2 regions of the Variovorax sp. OV084 genome follow, and region 2 is predicted to be linked to the other one. Evidence: riboswitches for the same ligand, from Rfam matches in the RefSeq annotation. Region 2 holds a riboswitch; the other holds the start of a gene.
What was found. A riboswitch is a leader RNA that binds a small molecule or an ion and turns the genes downstream of it on or off. The one in region 2 is predicted to bind glycine.
Positions count from the first base shown of each region.

Region 1: linked by a shared signal. The riboswitch ahead of gcvT (glycine cleavage system aminomethyltransferase GcvT) and the one ahead of BMW87_RS24590 (D-amino acid dehydrogenase) in region 2 are both predicted to bind glycine.

Region 1 is NZ_FOII01000001.1:14,181-24,759, reverse strand. It holds gene BMW87_RS00130 (L,D-transpeptidase Cds6 family protein) at 63-527, shown strand; gene BMW87_RS00125 (hypothetical protein) at 626-1,186, shown strand; glycine riboswitch at 1,220-1,310, shown strand; glycine riboswitch at 1,323-1,435, shown strand; gene gcvT (glycine cleavage system aminomethyltransferase GcvT) at 1,481-2,653, shown strand; gene gcvH (glycine cleavage system protein GcvH) at 2,714-3,085, shown strand; gene gcvP (aminomethyl-transferring glycine dehydrogenase) at 3,137-6,046, shown strand; gene BMW87_RS00105 (hypothetical protein) at 6,085-6,339, opposite strand; gene BMW87_RS00100 (DUF3014 domain-containing protein) at 6,474-7,388, opposite strand; gene BMW87_RS00095 (DUF2855 family protein) at 7,514-8,629, opposite strand; gene BMW87_RS00090 (TetR/AcrR family transcriptional regulator) at 8,679-9,308, shown strand; gene BMW87_RS00085 (alpha/beta hydrolase) at 9,286-9,960, opposite strand; gene BMW87_RS00080 (NAD(P)H-dependent flavin oxidoreductase) at 9,971-10,579, opposite strand, start outside.
Region 2 is NZ_FOII01000012.1:62,937-73,515, reverse strand. It holds gene BMW87_RS24590 (D-amino acid dehydrogenase) at 1-1,259, opposite strand, end outside; glycine riboswitch at 1,352-1,468, opposite strand; glycine riboswitch at 1,472-1,572, opposite strand; gene rfbB (dTDP-glucose 4,6-dehydratase) at 1,689-2,762, shown strand; gene rfbD (dTDP-4-dehydrorhamnose reductase) at 2,759-3,649, shown strand; gene rfbA (glucose-1-phosphate thymidylyltransferase RfbA) at 3,670-4,566, shown strand; gene rfbC (dTDP-4-dehydrorhamnose 3,5-epimerase) at 4,563-5,114, shown strand; gene rfbG (CDP-glucose 4,6-dehydratase) at 5,186-6,259, shown strand; gene BMW87_RS24560 (NAD-dependent epimerase/dehydratase family protein) at 6,256-7,092, shown strand; gene BMW87_RS24555 (glycosyltransferase family 2 protein) at 7,128-8,069, shown strand; gene rfbF (glucose-1-phosphate cytidylyltransferase) at 8,084-8,857, shown strand; gene BMW87_RS24545 (GtrA family protein) at 8,854-9,246, shown strand; gene BMW87_RS24540 (hypothetical protein) at 9,287-10,579, shown strand, end outside.

The DNA.
Region 1 (10,579 bases), on a different contig from region 2:
GTTCACTGCCAGAATCGGGCGACGGGCCAAGGGCCAACAACCGACAAGGAGGGGACTGCGCCATGAATCGATTCCTGAGCTGCCTGCTGGGCGGCGCCTTGCTGGCTCCGGCTGCCTTCGGCGCCCCGCCCGCAACGCCCGCCGCGGCACCAGCCCCCGTATCGGCAGCAGCGCCGGCCGATCCCGCCTCCAGCATCCGCGAAGTCGAAGCCGCCGTGCGCGCCTGGGCCGCGGCCTGGTCAGCCCGGGACGTGGTGCGCTACCTGGCCGCCTATGCACCCGACTTCACGCCGCCGCGAGGCCAGGACCGCAAGGCCTGGGAGGCGGACCGCCGCGCGCGCATTACCGACAAGACGACCATCAGCGTGAGCATCGACAGCCTGGTCATCAGCGTCCAGGGGCAGGCGGCCAGCGCGAGCTTTCAACAGACCTACAGCGCCGACAAGCTGCGCGAGAAGAGCCGCAAGACGCTGGAATTGCAGCGCGTGGGCAACCAGTGGCTCATACGCAAGGAAAGCGCGGGCTGAAGGCCAGCCGCGATTGCCCCTGTAAGGCAAACGGTTCATGAAGATGTCACCACTTGCAACGATGCTGCAGCCCTCGATTCCCGAAAGCTGTGGCTGCCATGTTTCCCACCAAGACCGACAAGGCGCGCGACGAACTCCAGGGCGGACAGCGCACGCTCAGCCAGCGTGAGCGCGCCCTGCTGCTGATGGCCGATGGCCGGCGCTCGCTGACCGACTTCAGTCCGCTGTTCTCCAACCGGGTTGAAGCCGAACAGGCGATCCAGGCGCTGGTGCAGCGGGGTTACCTGCAGGCCCCGCAGGCTGCTGCTGCGGCACCGGCGCCCGCACCGGTAGCAGCCCCCGCCCGGCCCGCGCCTATCGCCGCCGCCGAGCCGATCCAGGTCGCCACCACCTCGGCCGACACCTTCGACGGCAAGCGCTCGCTGGCCACCACGCGCATGTTCCTGTTCGACATCTGCGAGCGCATGTTCGTGCGGCGCGACCCGAAATTCGCGCTGCAGATGCGCGACGCCCTGCGCGAGGCCCGCGACCGCGAGGCGATGCTGACCATCGCCGCGCTGATGCTCACCGAGATCGAGAAAACCGCCGGGGTGGAGCGGGCCGAATCGCTGCGCGAGCGCATCGACAAGCTGCTGCCGCCGGCCGAAATCATCCACTGACGCCGAACCCCGGCCCCGCGCGATCCACTACACTCGCCAGGGTCAGGAGAGAGCCCCGCGTGCCGGGGCCGCCGAAGGCGCAGGGGTTTCCCGAACGCTCAGGCAAAAGGACTGACAAGGCGCCGGTGAACACCGGCGTTTCCTTGCTGGAGAGAGGCCGTTGCAGTGAAAACTGCCCATCGGCCCACCGAAGGAGCAAACCCCGATCGTGGGGCGAATCTCTCAGGTAAAGCGGACAGCAGGGGTGGCCCATGGCTTGCGTCATGGATTTCGTCTGCCCCTTTGGAGTGCCCCGTGGCTGCTTCTTCCGCCCCCGCTACCGAACTTCTCAAGACGCCGCTGCACGACCTCCACGTGGAGCTCGGTGCCCGCATGGTCCCCTTTGCCGGCTATTCGATGCCGGTGCAGTACCCCGCCGGCCTGATGGCCGAGCACAAGCACACGCGCGATGCGGCCGGCCTGTTCGACATTTCCCACATGGGCCAGCTGCGCCTCGTCGGGCCCGATGCAGCGGCCGCCTTCGAAACCCTGATGCCAGTCGACGTGATCGACCTGCCCGCCGGCAAGCAGCGCTACGGCCTGCTGCTGAACGACGAAGGCGGCATCCTCGACGACCTGATGTTCTTCAATGAAGGCAACGGCTCGATCTTCGTGATCGTCAACGGCGCCTGCAAGGTGGCCGACATCGCCCACATCCAGCAGAAGATCGGCAGCCGCTGCCAAGTGCAGCCCCTGCCCGACCACGCCCTGCTCGCGCTGCAGGGCCCGCAGGCCGCGGCCACGCTGGCGCGGCTGTCGCCCGGCATCGAGCGCTTCGTGTTCATGACGGGCGGTGCGGTGCAGATCGGCGGCATTGCCGCCTTCGTCACCCGCAGCGGCTACACCGGCGAAGACGGCTTCGAGATCTCGGTGGCCGCGAAGGACGCCGAGGCGCTGGCCCGCCTGCTGCTGGCCCAACCCGAGGTCAAGCCCATTGGCCTGGGCGCGCGCAATTCGCTGCGGCTCGAAGCCGGGCTTTGCCTCTACGGCAACGACATCGACACCACCACCACGCCGGTCGAGGCCTCGCTCAACTGGGCGATGCAGAAGGTGCGCCGCACGGGCGGCGCGCGCGAAGGCGGCTTTCCAGGCGCGACAAAGATCCTCGCGCAGCTTGCCGTCGCTGCCGCAGGCGCTGCCGGCCACACCGACCACGACACGCTGAAGCGCAAGCGCGTGGGCCTCGTCGCCCTCGAACGCATTCCGGTGCGCGACGGCACGGTGCTGCAATCTTTCGAAGGCCACGACATCGGCGTCGTCACCAGCGGCCTGCTCGGCCCGACGGCCGACCGCTGCATCGCGATGGGCTACGTGGCCACCGCTTTTGCCGAACCGGGCACGCGCGTGCAGGCCATCGTGCGCGGCAAGCCGGTGCCGATGGAGGTCTCGACGATGCCTTTCGTGCCCACCCGCTACTACCGCGGCTGAGCCCGGTCGACCCGGCTAGGCTCTACACCCCGATTCATTTTTTCCACGAGGAGTTTTTCCATGAGCATCAAGTACACCAAGGACCACGAATGGGTGTCGGCCGAAGGCGACGCAGCCACCGTCGGCATCACCGTGCATGCGCAGGACGCGCTGGGCGACGTGGTGTTCGTCGACCTGCCCGAAGTCGGCAAGACCTTTGCGCAAGGCGAAGTTGCCGGCGTCGTCGAATCGGTCAAGGCCGCGGCCGACGTGTTCATGCCCGTGTCGGGCGAGATCACCGAAGTGAACGAGGCGCTGCGCGCCGATCCGTCGCTGGCCAACAGCGACCCACTGGCCGCCGGCTGGTTCTTCAAGGTCAAGCTGAGCGAACCCGCACAGCTCGACGCCCTGCTGGACGCGGCCTCCTACGACAAGTTCGCCGCCGAATCCTGATCCGCTGAGTTCTTCAGCCACCTTCCTTCTTCTCCCCGAGCCCTCACCGCCATGCCGACGCCCGCCCTTCCCTCTTTGCAAGAACTAGAGAACGCCGAAGAATTCCTCGCCCGCCACATCGGCATCGATGCGGCGGACGAGGCGCGCATGCTGCCGGTGATCGGCTCGGAAACGCGAGCAGAGCTCATCGACGGCATCGTGCCCGCGGCCATCCGCCGCGCAAAGCCGATGCGCCTGCCCGCACCGGCAACCGAAGCCGATGCGCTGGCCGAGCTGAAGGTGATGGCGTCGAAGAACAAGGTGTTCAAGAACTTCATCGGCCAGGGCTACTACGGCACGCACACGCCGGGCGTCATCTTGCGCAACGTGCTCGAGAACCCCGCCTGGTACACCGCCTACACGCCCTACCAGGCCGAAATCTCGCAGGGCCGCATGGAAGCCCTGCTCAACTTCCAGACGATGGTGTGCGACCTCACGGGCATGGCCATCGCCAACGCCTCGATGCTCGACGAGGCCACGGCCGCAGCCGAGGCCATGACGCTGGCCAAGCGCAGCGTGAAGAGCAAGAGCAACGTGTTCCTGGTGTCGGGCGACTGCCATCCCCAGACCATCGAAGTCATCAAGACGCGCGCCGCGCCGCTGGGCATCGAAGTGAAGGTGAGCACCGTGTCGGAAACGCTGCCCCACCTGATGGTGAGCGGCGAGTTCTTCGCCGCGCTCGCACAGTACCCCGCCACCACCGGCCACGTGCACGACCTGCGACCACTCGCAGGCCACGCGCATCAGTGCGACGCCGCCCTCATCGTCGCGGCCGACCTGCTGGCGCTCACGCTGCTCGTCGCGCCCGGCGAGTTCGATGCCGACATCGTCTGCGGCACCACGCAGCGCTTCGGCATGCCGCTGTGCAACGGCGGCCCGCACGCCGCCTACCTGGCCTGCCGCGACGAATTCAAGCGCTCGCTGCCGGGCCGCCTGGTCGGCGTGAGCGTCGACACGCACGGCCAGCCCGCATACCGCCTCGCACTGCAGACGCGCGAGCAGCACATCCGCCGCGAGAAGGCAACGTCGAACATCTGCACCGCGCAAGTGCTGCCGGCCGTGGTGGCCAGCATGTACGCCGTTTACCACGGGCCCGACGGCCTCACACGCATTGCGCAGCGAGTGGCAGCGCTCACGGCAATCCTCGCCAAGGGCCTCACGCAGATGGGCCGCGAGCCGGTCAACACCACCGCGTTCGATTCACTGACCATCCGCACCGGCGAAGACACGCCGGCGATCATCGAGCGCGCGCAAGCCGCCGGCGTCAACCTGCGCCAGCGCCTGCAGCAGCACCTGGGCATCTCGCTCGACGAGACCAGCACGCGCGCCGACGTCGAAACCCTGTGGAGCCTCTTCGCGCCCGCCGGCACGCAGGCGCCGCGCTTCGATGACCTGTCGGGCAGCACCACGCCGCTGATCCCCGAAGACCTTCGCCGCAGCAGCGCCTTTCTCACGCACCCGGTGTTCAACACCCACAAGAGCGAAACCGCGATGCTGCGCTACATCCGCAGCCTGTCGGACAAAGACCTGGCGCTCGACCGCAGCATGATTCCGCTGGGCAGTTGCACGATGAAGCTCAACGCGACGAGCGAGATGATCCCCATCACCTGGCCCGAGTTCGCCAACATCCACCCCTTCGCGCCCGCCGAGCAGCAGCAGGGCTATGCCCAGCTCGACGCCCAGCTGCGCGCCTGGCTGTGCGAAGCCACCGGCTACGCGGGCATCAGCCTGCAGCCCAACGCCGGCTCGCAAGGCGAGTACGCAGGCCTGCTGGCCATCCGCTCGTTCCATGAAGCCAAGGGCCAGGGCCACCGCAACATCTGCCTGATTCCGTCTTCCGCACACGGCACCAACCCCGCGAGCGCGCAGATGGTGGGCCTGCAGGTGGTGGTGACGGCCTGCGACGCGCAGGGCAACGTCGACATGGACGACCTGAAGCGCGCCTGCGAAAAGCACAGCGACAAGCTGGCCGCAGTGATGATCACCTACCCCAGCACGCACGGAGTGTTCGAAACCCGCGTGAAGGAACTGTGCGAGCTGGTGCATGAACACGGCGGCCGCGTGTATGTCGACGGCGCCAACATGAACGCGCTGGTCGGCGTGGCTGCGCCGGGCGAGTTCGGCGGCGACGTGAGCCACCTGAACCTGCACAAGACCTTCTGCATTCCGCACGGCGGCGGCGGCCCCGGCGTGGGCCCGGTGTGCGTGGTCGAAGACCTCGTGCCATACCTGCCTGGCCACGCGACGGCCGGCGTGCCGTCGAACGGCGTGGGCGCCGTGTCGGCCGCACCGCTGGGCAATGCGGCCGTGCTGCCGATCAGCTGGATGTACTGCCGCATGATGGGCGCCAAGGGCCTGCAGGCTGCGACCGAAACGGCCATTCTCAGCGCCAACTACATCAGCGCGCGCCTGAAGGACCACTACCCCACGCTGTACGCGAGCCCCAACGGGCACGTCGCGCACGAGTGCATCCTCGACCTGCGCCCGCTGAAGGACACCAGCGGCGTCACCGCCGAAGACGTGGCCAAGCGCCTGATCGACTACGGCTTCCACGCCCCCACGCTGAGCTTCCCCGTGCCCGGCACGCTGATGGTCGAGCCGACCGAGAGCGAGCCGCTGGCCGAGCTCGACCGCTTCATCGACGCGATGATCGCCATCCGCGGCGAAATCCGCCGCATCGAAGAAGGCGTGTGGCCGAAGGAAGACAACCCGCTCAAGCACGCGCCGCACACGGCTGCGAGCCTGCTCGGCACCGAGTGGAGCCACCCGTACTCGCGCGAACTCGGCGCGTTTCCGCTGGCCGAACTCAAGAACGCGAAGTACTGGCCGCCCATCGGCCGCGTTGACAACGTGTACGGCGACCGCAACCTGTTCTGTAGCTGCGTGCCCGTGGGCGACTACAAGGAAACCGAAGAGGCCTGACGAAATCCGAGAAGGCGGGCGGCAGCCCAGCGGCCCTTTTACGGCGGGGATTCGCGACGATAGGTCGCCCACTTCACGGTCAGGATGTCTGCAGCGATCTTGGCGGCATTGACGCCCGCATAGGCTTCGGACGGATCGAACTGGAATGCCTCCTGGTATCGCTTGACCTGCGCATAGTCCTGGTCGAAGGTCATCGGACCCATGAGTTCGGCAGGATCGGTGCCCGCTGGAAGCGCGAGGAATTTCTCCGAATCGGTTGCACTCTGGTAGAGGTCGACGCTCATCAGGTTCATACGGGTGTCCTCGAGGTTTTGATTTTGAGAACAAAGCCTCAGCGACATCCGTGCGGCACGCAATCGGTCCGCGCCTACACAGCGCGCCGGAGGAATGCTCACGGGCGCCCGTGTACGTCGAGCGCCGTGCGGCGTCAGGGTTGCTTCTTCTTCGCCACGTCGCCAGTGGCGATCTGCTGGCGCAGGCCGCGCAGGCTGGTCTTCACCTTGCGCTCGTTCTCCGGCCCCATGCGCACCATGATCTTCTGGCCGGAAGACAGCGACTCCAGCTTGGGGTCGGCGTATTCATAGCGCACCCACGGCCGGGTCGAGGGCACGTCACCCTTCACCTCGACCAGCCGCACCTCCACCGGCCCCTTGGGCTCGGGCGCCTGCAGTAGGTGGTCGATCACGGCAATGAGCCGGTCGTTGAAGTAGCGGCCCGGATAGCCCAGCTCTTCGTACGCCTGCTGGAACAGCGGATAGAGCTTTGCGTACACGGCCGCCGCCTTGGCCGGGTCGACCGACTCGGCCAGCAGCACGATGGCGTTGTAGCGCGCGGCGTTGTTCGCGGCAATCGTCTGTACCTGCCCCTGCTGCCCGTCGGTGATGAAGCGCTGGCCCGTGGGCAGCACCGGCCATGCGCTGGGCGGAGCCTGTTCGCGCGCGAGGTTGTCGACGGTGGTGACGAAGCGGCGCACGATGCCGTCGGGGTGCATGTACGCTGCAACGTTCTTGCCGCCGAACAGTTCGATCAGCGCCTTCGTCACGCGCGCATCGGAATCAGGCAGCTTGGGCAATGCCGCATCGGGCGGGGCCAGTGCATCCATGGGGTTCTGCGGCTCGGCGGACGCTGCCGAGGGCGGCGCCGGTGGTGGCGGTGCGGGCGCGTCATTGGGCGCCGCGGCCACTGGCACGGGTTCTGCCAGCATCTGCTGCTGATACCAGCGCCAGCCAAGGTAGGCAGTCCCGAGCAGCACCAGCACGAAGGCGACGATGGCGCCTATGGGCATTTCGCGGCGGGGTCTGAACTCAGGGGCGTCGCGCGTGTCGCTGTCGGGCTCGGGCATGAGGTGGGTTTCCTTGTGCGGGAATGTCGGGGAAGCGAACGGCTATGGTGCACCAATTCGGGCTGCGCACCAGCCTCGTCGTCGTAACGCCCTGTGACGCACCCGCCGCGCGGAAGTTCACACGCTCAGCCCGCGAGCCGCACCACATGCGCCTGCCGCGGATCTACCCTGCCCGCGTGCAGGTCGGCGATCACAGCTTGCGCATGCGCGAAGCCCTCACCTTGCGCCAGCGTCATCCATCGATTGCCGGGCCTGCTCAGCTCGGCGATGAAGCTGCCTTGCGCCTCGTTGAAGCGCCGGTTGACCTCCTGTGGGCCCCAGTCGGCATTGCGCTTGCGGATCTGCACGGGGGCGAAGTAGAGCTTTGGCGTCGGGCCGGGCAGCGAGGTTGTGTCACCGAGAAATTCCGTCTTCTGCGCGGAGCCCGCATAGCAGTCGTACACCAGCGCTTCGCCGAAATGGTGGTGAATGGTCGCGCGCAGGTCGTCGTTGCCCGAGAAGTCGACGTACAGCGTGGGCACATCGGCCGGCAGCGCCGTCACTTCTTCATAGCTCAGCGTGCGGTCGTAGCAACCCAGGCTCTCCACGAAAGCGCGATTGGCGTTGGACGTGGCCGCAATCAGCGCCAGCCCTTCGCGCTGTCGCAGGCAAAAGGCCGTGCCGAATGCGGTCTTGCTCGACGCGCTCGACACCACGACCTGCTTCGCGCCGAAGAAAGCGTTGTCTTCCAGGAAGTCGGCCAGCATGAACGAGGTGATGAACAGCGGGCGCACCAGCATCTGGTAGTCCTCCAGCGCGGCGACGTAGCCTGCGTCGTTGCTGCAGCGCATGTACTGGTTGTAGGCCGACACCAACTCGCTGCGGTGCGGCGCGCCGTCGTAGAAGCCGCGCGGCGTTACGCGCACCGGCTGCATGCGCAGGTGGCTCGCTATGGGGAAGTAGCCGTAGAAGCGCTCGCCCACCGCCACGCCCTCCACACTCGAGGCGACCACATCGGCAAAGCCCCAGGCCGGCATGTGACCCCAGTCGGCATCACCAGTCGGAAAGAACTGCCAATACTTCATGACTGCGTCGCCGAAGGCCGCGTAGGTGATGTTGTTGGTGGTCAACGAGAAGCGGCCGATCTTCAGCAGCACCTCGCCGGGCTGCAGCTCGCCTGTGTCTTGCGCAGTCACGACACGGGTAGTGCCGAGGGCGTTCTTGCGCGTTTCGAGGCGGGTTAAAGTGAATACGTTGTTCATTCGCAAACTGTATGGCGGCCCGTCTCCCGGCGGGTTCGGAAAACCGTCGATGCCGGACGCACCCCGCTCCAAGCCCCTGAAACGCCCCACGCAAGCACGCAGCAAATTCACCGTGCAGGCGATCTACGACGCCTTTGTTCGGATTTGGTCCGCGCACGGCTGGGAGGGCGTGACCACGCGCGCAGTGGCGCTGGAAACCGGCATCGCGGTCGGCACGCTCTACGACTACTTCCCCGACAAGGAAGCCCTGCTCTCGGGCTATGTGCGCCACTGCATCGAGGCGCTACTCGCGCGGCTCGATGCGGAAGTGATCGCACCGGCCGACATCGGCTGGCAAACACGCGTGCAGCGCCTCGTGCGCATCACCTGCGACACGCGGCTCGAAGGGCTGCCGGCTTTCGACCACGAGATGCTGATGCTCGAACACCGCGTGGCGGAGCCCAAGCACCACCGCCGCGTGTACGACGAACTGGCTGACAGGTGGCTCAAGGCCTTTGCCGCTTGCACGGACCTGCAGCCGCAGCCCTCGCCCGCCACCATCCATGCGCTGCTGACCGCCGCATGGGGCGGCCGACGCTATCGCCTGCTGGTGCAGCCCGAAGCGGGCAACGACGAGTGGGTGGCCGAGATGGAAGCGATGGTCATGGCGCGCTTGTCTACGAACTTGTCGGCGCGCTGAGCGATTGCAGCCACGCCAGCGTGGCCTGCAACTCGGCCGGACGGATCTCATGCGCACCCGGAAAGTCCGCGCCCGACAGTGCCAACGGCAGCGTGCGCGCGAACTCGCGCGTAGCCTGCGCAGCGCTCGGCGGAATCACGTTGTCGGCGCTGCCATGGCTCACCCACAGCGCCTTGCCCTCGAAGGCCTCCGGCGCCGCGACGTGCGGCAGCACCTGCGACAGCAGCCGGCTGTGCCACACCATCGCGGCGCGCACGCTCTCAGGCTTGGTCAGCAGCAGCGACAGCGCCATGATGCCGCCCTGGCTGAAGCCGCCGACCATCACGCGTTCTGGCGGCACGCCGAGTTGCTTGCCGGCCGAGGCGATCATCTCGCCGACCAGGAAGCGGCTTTCGCGCTCCTGCTCTTCGTCGATCCGGCGTTCACCGCCGGGCAGCACCTGGAACTCGAACCACGCGTAGGCGTCGGGCGACAGCACATAGGGCGCGCGCAGGCTCAGCACGTTGAACTGCGGCGGCATCATGCGCGCCAGGCCGAACAGGTCTTGCTCGTTGCTGCCCACGCCGTGCATCAGCACCAGCAGCCAGGGTTCGCGAACATCGGGTTGCGCGCCATGCGCGAGAAATTTCAGGGGCAGATGCAGTTGGGTCATGGTTTGAAGCTCAATGAAATCCTTGTGCCAGCTCGCGCGTGACCTCGGCGGCAGGCAGCTCGCGGCAGCCCGTGGCGTTCTGCCCCGACCACAGCGGAGAGAAGTCGCCGTTGCCCTGCGCCTCGGCCTTGGCACGCAAGGGTGCGATGCCCGATGTGGCCAGCGGAAACTCCGGCGCGGCTGCGCCGATGGGCCCCAGCTCGCGCATCACGCGGTTCACGATGCCGCGCGCCGGCCGGCCGGTAAAGAGATTGGTCAGCGCCGTATGCCGCGCGGCCCTGCTCTTGAGCGCCTCGCGATGGAGCGCGCTGGTGGTCGCCTCGGGCGTCAGCAAGTAGGCCGTGCCAATCTGCACGCCCGCCGCGCCCATCGCCATGGCCGCGGCCACGCCCGCTGCATCGGCAATGCCGCCGGCCGCGATCACCGGCACCTTCACGGCGTGCACCAGCTGCGGCAGCAGCGCGAAAGTGCCGAGCTGCCGCGTCAGGTCGTGCGACAGGAAATGCCCGCGATGCCCGCCGGCTTCCAGCCCTTGCGCAATGACCGCATCCACGCCGCGCGCTTCGAGCCACTGCGCCTCTTCGACCGTAGTGGCCGAAGCCAGCACCTTCGCGCCCCA
Region 2 (10,579 bases):
GTGAACGCGAAATCCACCTCCGGCGCCAGCCCGCTCACGATCCGCGCGATCGACTTGCCCGAGCCGCAGGCATGCGTCCAGCCGAGCGTGCCGTGGCCCGTGTTGAGGAACAGGTTCGGAAGCCTGGTCTTGCCGATCAGCGGCACGTTGCTCGGCGTGGCGGGGCGCAGACCGGTCCAGAACTGGGCCTGCGTGGTGTCGCCAGCGCCGGGGAAGAGCTCTTCGACGCGGCGCACGATGGCTTCGCAGCGCACGCGGTTCAGGTCGCGGTCATAGCCGTTGAGCTCGGCCGTGCCGGCGATGCGCAGGCGGTCGCCCGACTCCGAGGTGTAGCGCGAAAACACGAGCTTGAATTCGTCATCCGTCAGCGAGACCTGGTGGGCCTTCGACGCGTCCTTGACGGGCAGCGTCACCGAATAGCCTTTGGCCGGGTAGATCGGCAGGCGAATGCCCAGCGGGGCGGCATACAGCGGGCTCAATGAACCCATCGCCAGCACGAAGGCGTCGCCGCGGATGCGCTGGAAGCGGCCTTCGCTGTCGGTGGCTTCGACGTGATCGATGCTGCCGCCGGCTTCGCGCAGCGCGGTCACGGTGTGGCTCATCAGGAACTTGACGCCCGCCGCGGTGGCCAGGCCCACCAGTTCGCGCGCGAAGCGGTTGGCGTCGCCGGACTCGTCCTCGGCCGTGTAGGTGGCGCCGGCCAGCTTCGGGCGGATGTGGGCGAGGGCGGGCTCGATCTTCACGGCTTCGTCGGCCGAGATGACCTGGCGCTCGCAGCCCAGGGCGCGCATCTGCTCGGCGGGCGCGAGGGCGCCGTCGAACTCTTTTTGCGTCGTGTAGAAGTGCAGGATGCCCTGCGTGCGCTGGTCGTAGTTCAGGCCGGTGTCGCGGCGCAACTGTTGCAACATCGAGCGGCTGTATGTTCCGAGACGCACGATCTGCTCGATGTTGTGGCGGGTGCGCGCCGGCGTGCATTCGCGCAGGAACTGGAGGCCCCAGAGCCACTGGCGCATGTCGGCGCGGATGCGGAAGAGCAGCGGAGCATCTTCCTTGCCCAGCCACTGCAGCACCTTGAGCGGCGCGCTGGGGTTGGCCCAGGGCTCGGCGTGGCTGACGGAGATCTGCCCACCGTTGGCGAAGCTGGTTTCGGCGGCTGGGGTGGCTTGCCGGTCGATCACGGTCACTTCGTGGCCGAGTTGCTGGAGGTAGTAAGCCGAGGTCACGCCGAGCAGGCCGGCGCCAAGAACGATCACGCGCATTTCAAGTACCTTTGAGGTTGCAGCGCTTGAACGACGGGCGTGGTGTGCTATTGAATGAATAGCAAAGCAACCGGACGACCGTAGTCCAAGTTGCCGCTCCCCCTGTCCTCGGTACCTGAGAGATTCACCCGCTGCGCCCGCAGAGGGTTTGCTCCTTCGGTGCATCACGACCACGTTGGGCGGTGTGATGGCTCTCCAGACGGCGTTTCAGTTGGTGCAGTACAGGTCCCTTGTTCGGACCGACCTGAGCGTTTATGGGAGTTTGCGCCTTCGGTAGGGCCACCGGGGTGGCCCGCTCTCCTGCAGTGGGGCGATTGTAGGCGGGGCTTGCGCGGGCGCCAACCTTTGATTTCTCTCCTCTGGCCGAATGGGATAATCGCCTGTTGATTTGCCGCAAGGCGATCGTTCCATATATCAGCAGGGGACTTCATGATCCTGGTTACCGGCGGCGCTGGCTTCATCGGCGCCAATTTCGTACTCGACTGGATCGCCAACGGCGAAGAGCCGGTCGTGAACCTCGACAAGCTGACCTACGCAGGCAACCTCGAGACCCTCGCGTCGCTCAAGGGCAACCCGAAACACATCTTCGTGCAGGGCGACATCGGCGACAGCGCCCTCATCGACCGCCTGCTGGCCGAGCACAAGCCGCGCGCCGTGGTCAACTTCGCCGCCGAATCGCACGTGGACCGCTCCATCCACGGCCCCGAAGACTTCGTGCAGACCAACGTGCTGGGCACCTTCCGCCTGCTCGAATCCGTGCGCGGCCACTGGAGCGCGCTGCCAGCCGAGCAGAAGACGGCCTTCCGCTTCCTGCACGTGTCCACCGACGAGGTCTACGGCTCGCTGTCGAAGACCGACCCCGCCTTCACCGAAGAGAACAAGTACGAGCCCAACAGCCCGTATTCAGCCAGCAAGGCCGCCAGCGACCACCTCGTGCGTGCCTGGCACCACACCTACGGCCTGCCGGTGCTGACCACCAACTGCTCCAACAACTACGGCCCCTTCCACTTCCCGGAGAAGCTCATCCCGCTGATGATCGTCAACGCGCTGGCCGGCAAGAACCTGCCCGTGTACGGCGACGGCATGCAGGTGCGCGACTGGCTCTACGTGAAGGACCACTGCAGCGCCATCCGCCGCGTGCTCGAAGCCGGCAAGCTTGGCGAGACCTACAACGTGGGCGGCTGGAACGAGAAGCCCAACATCGAGATCGTCAACACCGTGTGTGCGCTGCTCGACGAGCTGCGCCCCAGGGCCGACGGCAAGCCCTACAAGGAACAGATCACCTACGTCACCGATCGCCCCGGCCACGACCGTCGCTACGCCATCGATGCGCGCAAGCTCGAGGCCGAGCTCGGCTGGAAGCCCGCCGAGACCTTCGACACCGGCATCCGCAAGACCGTCGAGTGGTATCTGGCCAATGGCGAGTGGGTGCGCAACGTGCAAAGCGGCGCGTATCGCGAGTGGGTCGAGAAGCAATACGACACGACGAAGGCTGCGGCATGAAGTTGCTGCTGCTGGGCAAGGGCGGACAGGTCGGCTGGGAGCTGCAGCGCAGCCTGGCGCCCCTGGGTGAACTGGTCGCGCTCGACTTCGACAGCACCGATTTCAACGCCGACTTCAGCCGGCCGGAGCAACTGGCCGAGACAGTATTGAAGGTGCGTCCCGATGTGATCGTCAATGCGGCGGCGCACACGGCCGTCGACAAGGCCGAGAGCGAACCTGACTTCGCGCGCAAGCTCAACGCCACCTCTCCGGGAATCGTGGCCGAGGCGGCCCAGCAGATCGGCGCGCTGATGGTGCATTACTCGACCGACTATGTCTTCGACGGCAGCGGCACCAGGCCCTGGAAGGAAGACGACGCGACCGGCCCGCTCAGCGTGTACGGGCGCACCAAGCTCGAAGGCGAGCAACTGGTGACCCAGAACTGCGCTCGTCACCTGATCTTCCGCACCAGCTGGGTGTATGCCGCGCGCGGCGGCAACTTCGCCAAGACGATGCTGCGACTGGCGAAGGAGCGCGACAAGCTGACCGTCATCGACGACCAATTCGGCGCGCCCACGGGTGCGGAGCTGCTGGCCGACGTGACGGCGCATGCCATCCGGGCGACGCTGCAGGACCCGGCCAAGGCTGGCCTCTATCACGCCATCGCCGGCGGCGAGACCAGCTGGTACGGATATGCGCGCTTCGTGATCGAGCAAGCCAAGGCGGCCGGTGTCGAACTCAAGGCCGGACCGGAGGCCGTCGAGGCCGTGCCGACCAGTGCCTTCCCGACCCCGGCAAAGCGCCCGCACAACTCGCGCCTGGACACCACCAAGCTGCAGACCACGTTCGGCCTGCGCCTGCCGCCCTGGCAGGAAGGCGTCGCGCGCATGCTGCGCGAGATTCTTTGAACTTTCACGAGAAAAAGAACATGACCAAGACGACGCAACGCAAAGGCATCATCCTGGCCGGTGGCTCGGGCACCCGCCTGCACCCCGCGACCCTGGCGCTCAGCAAGCAGCTGCTGCCGGTGTACGACAAGCCGATGATCTATTACCCGCTGAGCACGCTGATGCTGGGCGGAATGCGCGACATCCTGATCATCAGCACGCCGCAGGACACGCCGCGGTTCGAGCAATTGCTGGGCGATGGGAGCCAGTGGGGGATCAACCTGCAGTACGCGGTGCAGCCCAGCCCTGACGGGCTGGCGCAGGCGTTCATCATCGGGGACAAGTTCGTCGGGAACTCTCCGAGTGCACTTGTGCTGGGGGACAACATCTTCTACGGGCATGACCTTGTGCACCTGCTGTCCGAGGCGGACACGAAGACTTCCGGGGCCACGGTGTTCGCGTACCACGTTCAGGACCCGGAGCGATACGGCGTGGTGGCCTTCGACGCCAAGGGCAAGGCGAGCAGCATCGAAGAGAAGCCGCTGAAGCCCAAGAGCAGCTATGCGGTGACGGGGCTGTACTTCTACGACAACCAGGTTGTCGACATCGCCAAGGCTGTAAAGCCAAGCGCGCGTGGGGAGCTGGAGATCACCGCGGTGAACCAAGCCTACCTGGATCGCGATCAGCTGAATGTGCAAATCATGCAGCGCGGCTATGCATGGCTGGACACGGGCACGCACGACAGCCTGCTGGAAGCGGGGCAGTTCATTGCGACGCTGGAGCATCGGCAGGGGTTGAAGATTGCCTGTCCTGAAGAGATCGCTTGGCGCAATGGGTTTATTACAAGTGAAGAACTCGAGAAGCTGGCAACGCCGCTGGCCAAGAGCGGGTATGGCAAGTACCTGAAGCATCTGCTGAGTGAAGAGGTCCGCTCGTGAAGGTCACCTCCACCGTCATTCCCGATGTGCTGATCGTCGAGCCAAAGGTGTTCGGCGACGCACGGGGATTTTTCTATGAGAGCTTTAACGGCCGGGCCTTCGACGAAGCCGTGGGCCGGCATGTCGAGTTCGTCCAGGACAATCATTCGCGTTCAGCCAAGGGTGTGCTGCGCGGATTGCACTACCAACTGCAGCAGACACAGGGCAAGCTGGTGCGCGTGGTGCGTGGCGCCGTGTTCGATGTGGCGGTGGACATTCGTCGCGCCTCGCGAACATTTGGCCAATGGGTGGGCGTGGAGCTTACTGAAGACAACCACAAGCAACTCTGGGTGCCCGAAGGCTTTGCGCACGGCTTCCTTGTATTGAGCGAATCGGCGGATTTTCTCTACAAGACCACCGACTACTATGCGCCGGCGCATGAACGAGCCATCCGGTGGGATGACAAGGCCATTGGAATCCGTTGGCCGGAGGTCGGCGTTTCGCCAGTCCTGTCCACGAAGGATCTGGCCGGTCTGTCGTTGGACCAGGCGGAACTGTTCGAACGCTGAAGATTTTCGCCCCAGGCTGGGTGTAGATTGAATGAGCTTGTTTGATGGGGAATGAACAAAAAATGACTGATATGGCGGAATTCGAAAAGGATCTACGCGGGCGCAGGGTTTTCGTCACGGGCCACACCGGGTTCACCGGCGGATGGGCTTGCCTGTGGTTGCAGTCGATTGGTGCCATCGTCGAAGGCTACTCGCTGCCTGCGGAAACAACGCCGTCGCTGTTTGCAGCTGCGGGTCTCGAAAAAGACGTGCCGGGCACGATGGGCGATATCGTCGACTATGAGCGCCTCCTGGCTGCGATGCAGGCCTTCAAACCCGAGTTAATCCTTCATTTGGCCGCGCAACCACTTGTGCGCCGTTCGTATCGCGAGCCGCTCCGGACGTTTCTGGTCAATGCACAGGGCACAGCGCATGTGCTCGAGGCCGCCCGTATCACAGGCGGCGTGCGAGGAGTGGTCTGCGTGACCACGGACAAGGTCTATCGCAACAACGAATGGCCGTGGCCCTATCGGGAAAATGATCCTCTCGGAGGAAAGGACCCCTACAGCGCGTCGAAGGCTTCGGCCGAGATGGTGATACAGAGCTATGCCGCGTCGTATCCCTTCGCTGAGGGCAAGGGGCCCGCAATCGCCACGGCGCGCGGTGGCAATATCGTCGGCGGCGGCGATTGGTCCGAGGATCGGCTGATTCCTGATTTCGTCCGTAGCGTTGTGAACGGAACGCCGTTGACATTGCGCTACCCGCAGGCAACGAGACCGTGGCAGCACGTGCTGGCGCTGGTCCACGGCTACCTGCTGTTGATGTCCAAGCTGATCGGCCCGAACCCGCAGGATGCCGCGCGTGCCTGGAACCTGGGGCCGCATGATCCGAAGCAGTATTCGGTGCGCGAAGTCCTGGAGTTGATGAGCGATGAATGGACGCGTCCTCCGCTCGAATTCATGGACAACCCGCTGCCCGAAGCCGGAGCGCTGGCGCTCGACAGCTCGCTGGCCCACAACCTCCTTGGTTGGGTGCCGGCATGGGACACGCACCGCGTGGCGCGTGAGACAGCCGCCTGGTATCGCAAGTATTACGAAGCGCCGCACGCTGCGAAAGCCATCACGCTGGCGCAGATCGATGCCTGGCGCGGAGACATTCGCGAATGATGTATCTCGTCGGTGGACGGGGGCGGTTGGGGCGAGCGGTCTGTGCATCTCTCCCCTCCCATGAGTCCATGCTGCTGGAGCGGTCTGTCTATGCGGACTGGTGGCGCCCCGGGGCCGCGAGTCTGGTAGAGCGGTTCTTCGGCGCAGCGCCGTCCGGGTCCGTCGTGCTGGTCGCTGCAGGACTGCTGGACCCAGCACTTTCCGCCGCCGAGCATCATCAGATCAACGTCGACCTTCCCAAGCGGATCATCGAAGGAGCGTGCAGGGCGGGTTTGCGTGTCGTGACTTGCGGCACCGTGATGGAGCGATTGACCCGGCATCCGAACCCGTACATTGCTAGCAAGGCTGAACTGGGGCGATTTGCAGAAGAGCGCGCGGCGGCTGGTGACGCTGTGTTGCATCTGCAGATTCACACCCTCTATGGCGCAGGCGCACCAGCGCCGTTCATGTTCCTGGGCCAACTCGTCGATGCATTGCGTCATGATCGTCCGTTCGAGATGTCTCCTGGCCGGCAATTGCGCGAGTACCATCATGTCGAAGACGAAGCTATTGCCCTGCGTGCCTTGGTCGATGCGGGTGCGATGGGGATCGTGCCCTTGAGTCATGGCGCACCGGTTACTTTGGCCGACCTGGCTTCACATGTCTTCGACGTTGTAGGCCGGCCGGATCTGCTGCGCATCGGGGCGCGCCCCGAGCCGCCTGACGACAACTACGCGACGGTCCTGCCGAGGCCGTCATTGATCGAGCAAGTCGACTTCAGGCCAGCGCTACAAGGTGTGGCGGCCTATGTCCAAGCCCAACTATCAGAATCAGAACCGCAGCAGCAAGCATGAACGGAGGTAATCATTTGTCCGCAACGCGACCTCTCGTGTCCATAGCCATTCCAGTGCTCAACGAAGCAGGCAACCTCGAAGCCTTGTACGCTCGGCTGGTGGCTCTCGGGGAGCGCATGGCTCAACGATGCGACCTCGAATTCGTTTTTACCGACAACCATTCGGATGACGACACCTGGCCGATGCTTGCGAAGCTCGCGGAAAAGGACGCCCGCGTGAGGGCGCTGAGGTTCTCGCGCAATTTCGGGTTCCAGAGTTCGATCCTTGCCAATTACCTTCACGCGCGTGGCGATGCCGTCATGCAGATCGACGCCGATCTGCAGGATCCCCCTGAGATGCTGGAAGAGTTCTTCGCACTCTGGCAGCAGGGTTTCCATGTGGTTTACGGCATCCGACGCAAGCGGCGAGAAGGCCCGCTGATGAACCTGATCCGCAAATGCGGCTATTGGGTTATCGACAGGGTCAGCGAACACCCCATTCCACGCGACGCGGGAGACTTCCGGTTGGTTGATCGGGCTGTGATCGAAGCAATAGCGAAATCGCGCACGAGCAACCCATACCTTCGCGGGATGATCGCCGGCATGGGCTTCAACCAGACAGGCATCGCCTACGACCGCGATGCACGGACGGTGGGGGAAAGCAAGTTCAACGTCATGCGTTTGATGCGGCTGGGTTTGACGGCCGTCTTCAACCATTCGACGGTGCCGCTTCGCATGGCGTCCTTTCTAGGCGTCGTCATCCTTCTGGGATGCCTGGCGGCGTCGGTGTACTACGTCATCCTGAGGCTGCTGCAACCGGATCTGCCGCGCGGATTTGTCAGCATCCAGCTGCTGATACTTTTCGGTATCGGGCTCAACGCGTTCCTCCTGGGAATCATTGGCGAGTACATCCTGCGGATCTATCGCATTCTCCGCGCGGATCCGATCGCCATCGTCGAGCGCAGCCTTAACATGCAACCCAACGATCTCAAGCTCTAGGAACAGATATCCCCATGAAAGCAGTCATTCTCGCGGGCGGTCTCGGCACCCGCATTGCAGAAGAATCCGATACCAAGCCGAAGCCGATGGTTGAAATTGGTGGGCGGCCGTTGCTGTGGCACATCATGAAAATCTATGCGCATCACGGCATCAAGGATTTCGTTGTATGCCTTGGTTACAAGGGCTACGTGATCAAGGAGTTCTTCTTCAACTACTACCGGCACATGTCGGACATGAGCATCGACCTGCGCAACGGCGATCACCAGATCCTCAACAGCCAGGCTGAAGACTGGCGCATTACGCTCGTCGATACCGGTGCGGAAACCATGACGGGTGGCCGTTTGAAGCGGGTTGCGAAGTACCTCGATGACGACACTTTCTGCCTGACCTACGGCGACGGACTCTCTGACGTGAACATAAGTGCTGAAGTCGAGTTCCACAAGCGCCATGGCAAGCTCGCAACGGTGTTGGCGGTGCAGCCACCAGGGCGCTTTGGCGTCCTGAATATCGACGCCAATCAGAAGGTGTCGAGCTTCGAGGAAAAACCCAGTGATGAAATCGGCTGGATCAACGGCGGCTTTTTCATCCTGGAGCCCAAGGCTATCGACTACGTTGCTGACGACACCACATCGTGGGAGCGCGCACCGCTCATGAACATTGCGCGCGATGGTGAGTTGGCTGGCTTCCAGCATCACGGGTTCTGGCAACCTTGCGACACGCTGCGCGACAAGCGTGAGCTCGAGGCACTCTGGCACAGCGGCAAGGCGCCCTGGCGCACCTGGGAGTGAGGCAACTCCTCCGATTCGCGGTTGTCGGTGTGTTGAACACCGTGGTCGGGTATGCCGTGATCTTCGCCTGCATGTACCTGGCGGGTTTGAGCCCTGTGGCCAGCAACATCGCAGGCTATGCCTGCGGGCTGGTGGTTTCGTATACCCTGAACCGGACGTTCACGTTTCGCAGTGCCGCAGGCAAGAAGCGGGAGATCGTCCGTTTTCTGTCGATCTTCATGGCGGCCTATCTGGCCAACATCGGGGTGCTGATGTTGCTGATCGATCATGCAGGCATGCACAAGGGGTGGGCACAACTGGTGGCCGGCGCGGTCTACACGGGGCTTTTCTACGTGTTTAGCAAATACTACGTTTTTGCCGAATCGCATTCGCAAGCAGGCGGCCGTTGAAGTCCGGTGTGACCGGCAGCGAGAACAGAGATTCAACTGAATGATGGCAGAGAAAGACAGGTATTCGTTCTTCAATCGCGTGTGCGTTTTGCTGCTGCCTTCGTTGGCCATCGTGCTTGCGCTGTGGCTTCCCTTTGGTTTCTCCATGGGGGGATTGGTGGAGGAGTGGGACCTGCTCGGGCTGTTCACGGAGCATGGGCCGTTTCTCATGGTGCACCTCGATGGCCCATTGCCCGCACACGCCATCCGGCCGTTCATGCCACTGAGCTTCGCGCTCTCCTATCTGGCTGACCGTGACTCGTTCGATGCCTGGCATTGGTTGACCATTGCGTCGCTCCTGATCAAGGGCGGCGCAATGACCTATCTCGTGAGCCGCGCCACAGGCTCGCGTGGCTGGGGAATCGTGGCAGCAGCGCTGCTGATCCTGTATCCCGCCGACACGATGCAGATGTCGCTGCGCAGCATCCACATCAACATTGCGATTGCGCTGGTCCTCGCAGGCAGTGCGTTGCTCGTGGTCGCCTTCGAAGCGCGCAGCCGCGTGCATGCCGTCGTTGCAGCTTTCGGGGCCGCGTTCCTCTATCTCGTGAGCCTGGGCATCTACGAGGCTGGTCTGGTGCTCATCGCCTTGCCTTTGGCCGTGCCTTTTGTTCGTCATGGGCTGGGCCGACTTCTGCGTTTCCGCAGGCGCGAACTGGGGTTGGCGATCATCTGGGTTGGTGGCGTCTGCCTATATCTGGCATATGCCGCCTGGGCCTCGCACAAGGTCGCCAGCTACCAGTCCCAAGTCACTGGCGGTGGCCAGGGGCCACTGGCCACCGCGCTTGCAGCATTGCCGAAACTGTTCACGATAGGTGGCGTGCGCGCTCTTGTGGGAGGGTGGGTCGACGCCTGGCACATGGTGGCCATCGAATACACGAGCTACCTGTATCTCGGATGTGCTTTCTTCGTGATTGTCGTGGTCGCGCTTGTAGCTATCGGGATGGCGCGCAGCAGAAACTCGTTGGAAGTCGAAGACTCCTCGACTTGGCGGGTACCTTTGCGCCTGATGCTGGTTGGTTTGGTGCTGATGCTGGCGGGCTATGCACCCTTCCTCACCTCGCCGTACCACATCGTGGTGAGCCAGCGGACCTTCCTGTGGGCCACGCCCGGCGCGGCGATGGTTTGGACGGGGTTGCTTCTGACGGTGTGGCGTTGGGCGCGTCCGCCCGCGGTTGCCGCCGCGTGCCTGCTTCTGATGCTCGGCCTTGGTGCCCAGCTCTTCCAGTTTCACCACTACGCCGAGTTGACGCAGCGGCAGCGCGCTGTGTTGCGAGGAGTGGTCGAAGCCACT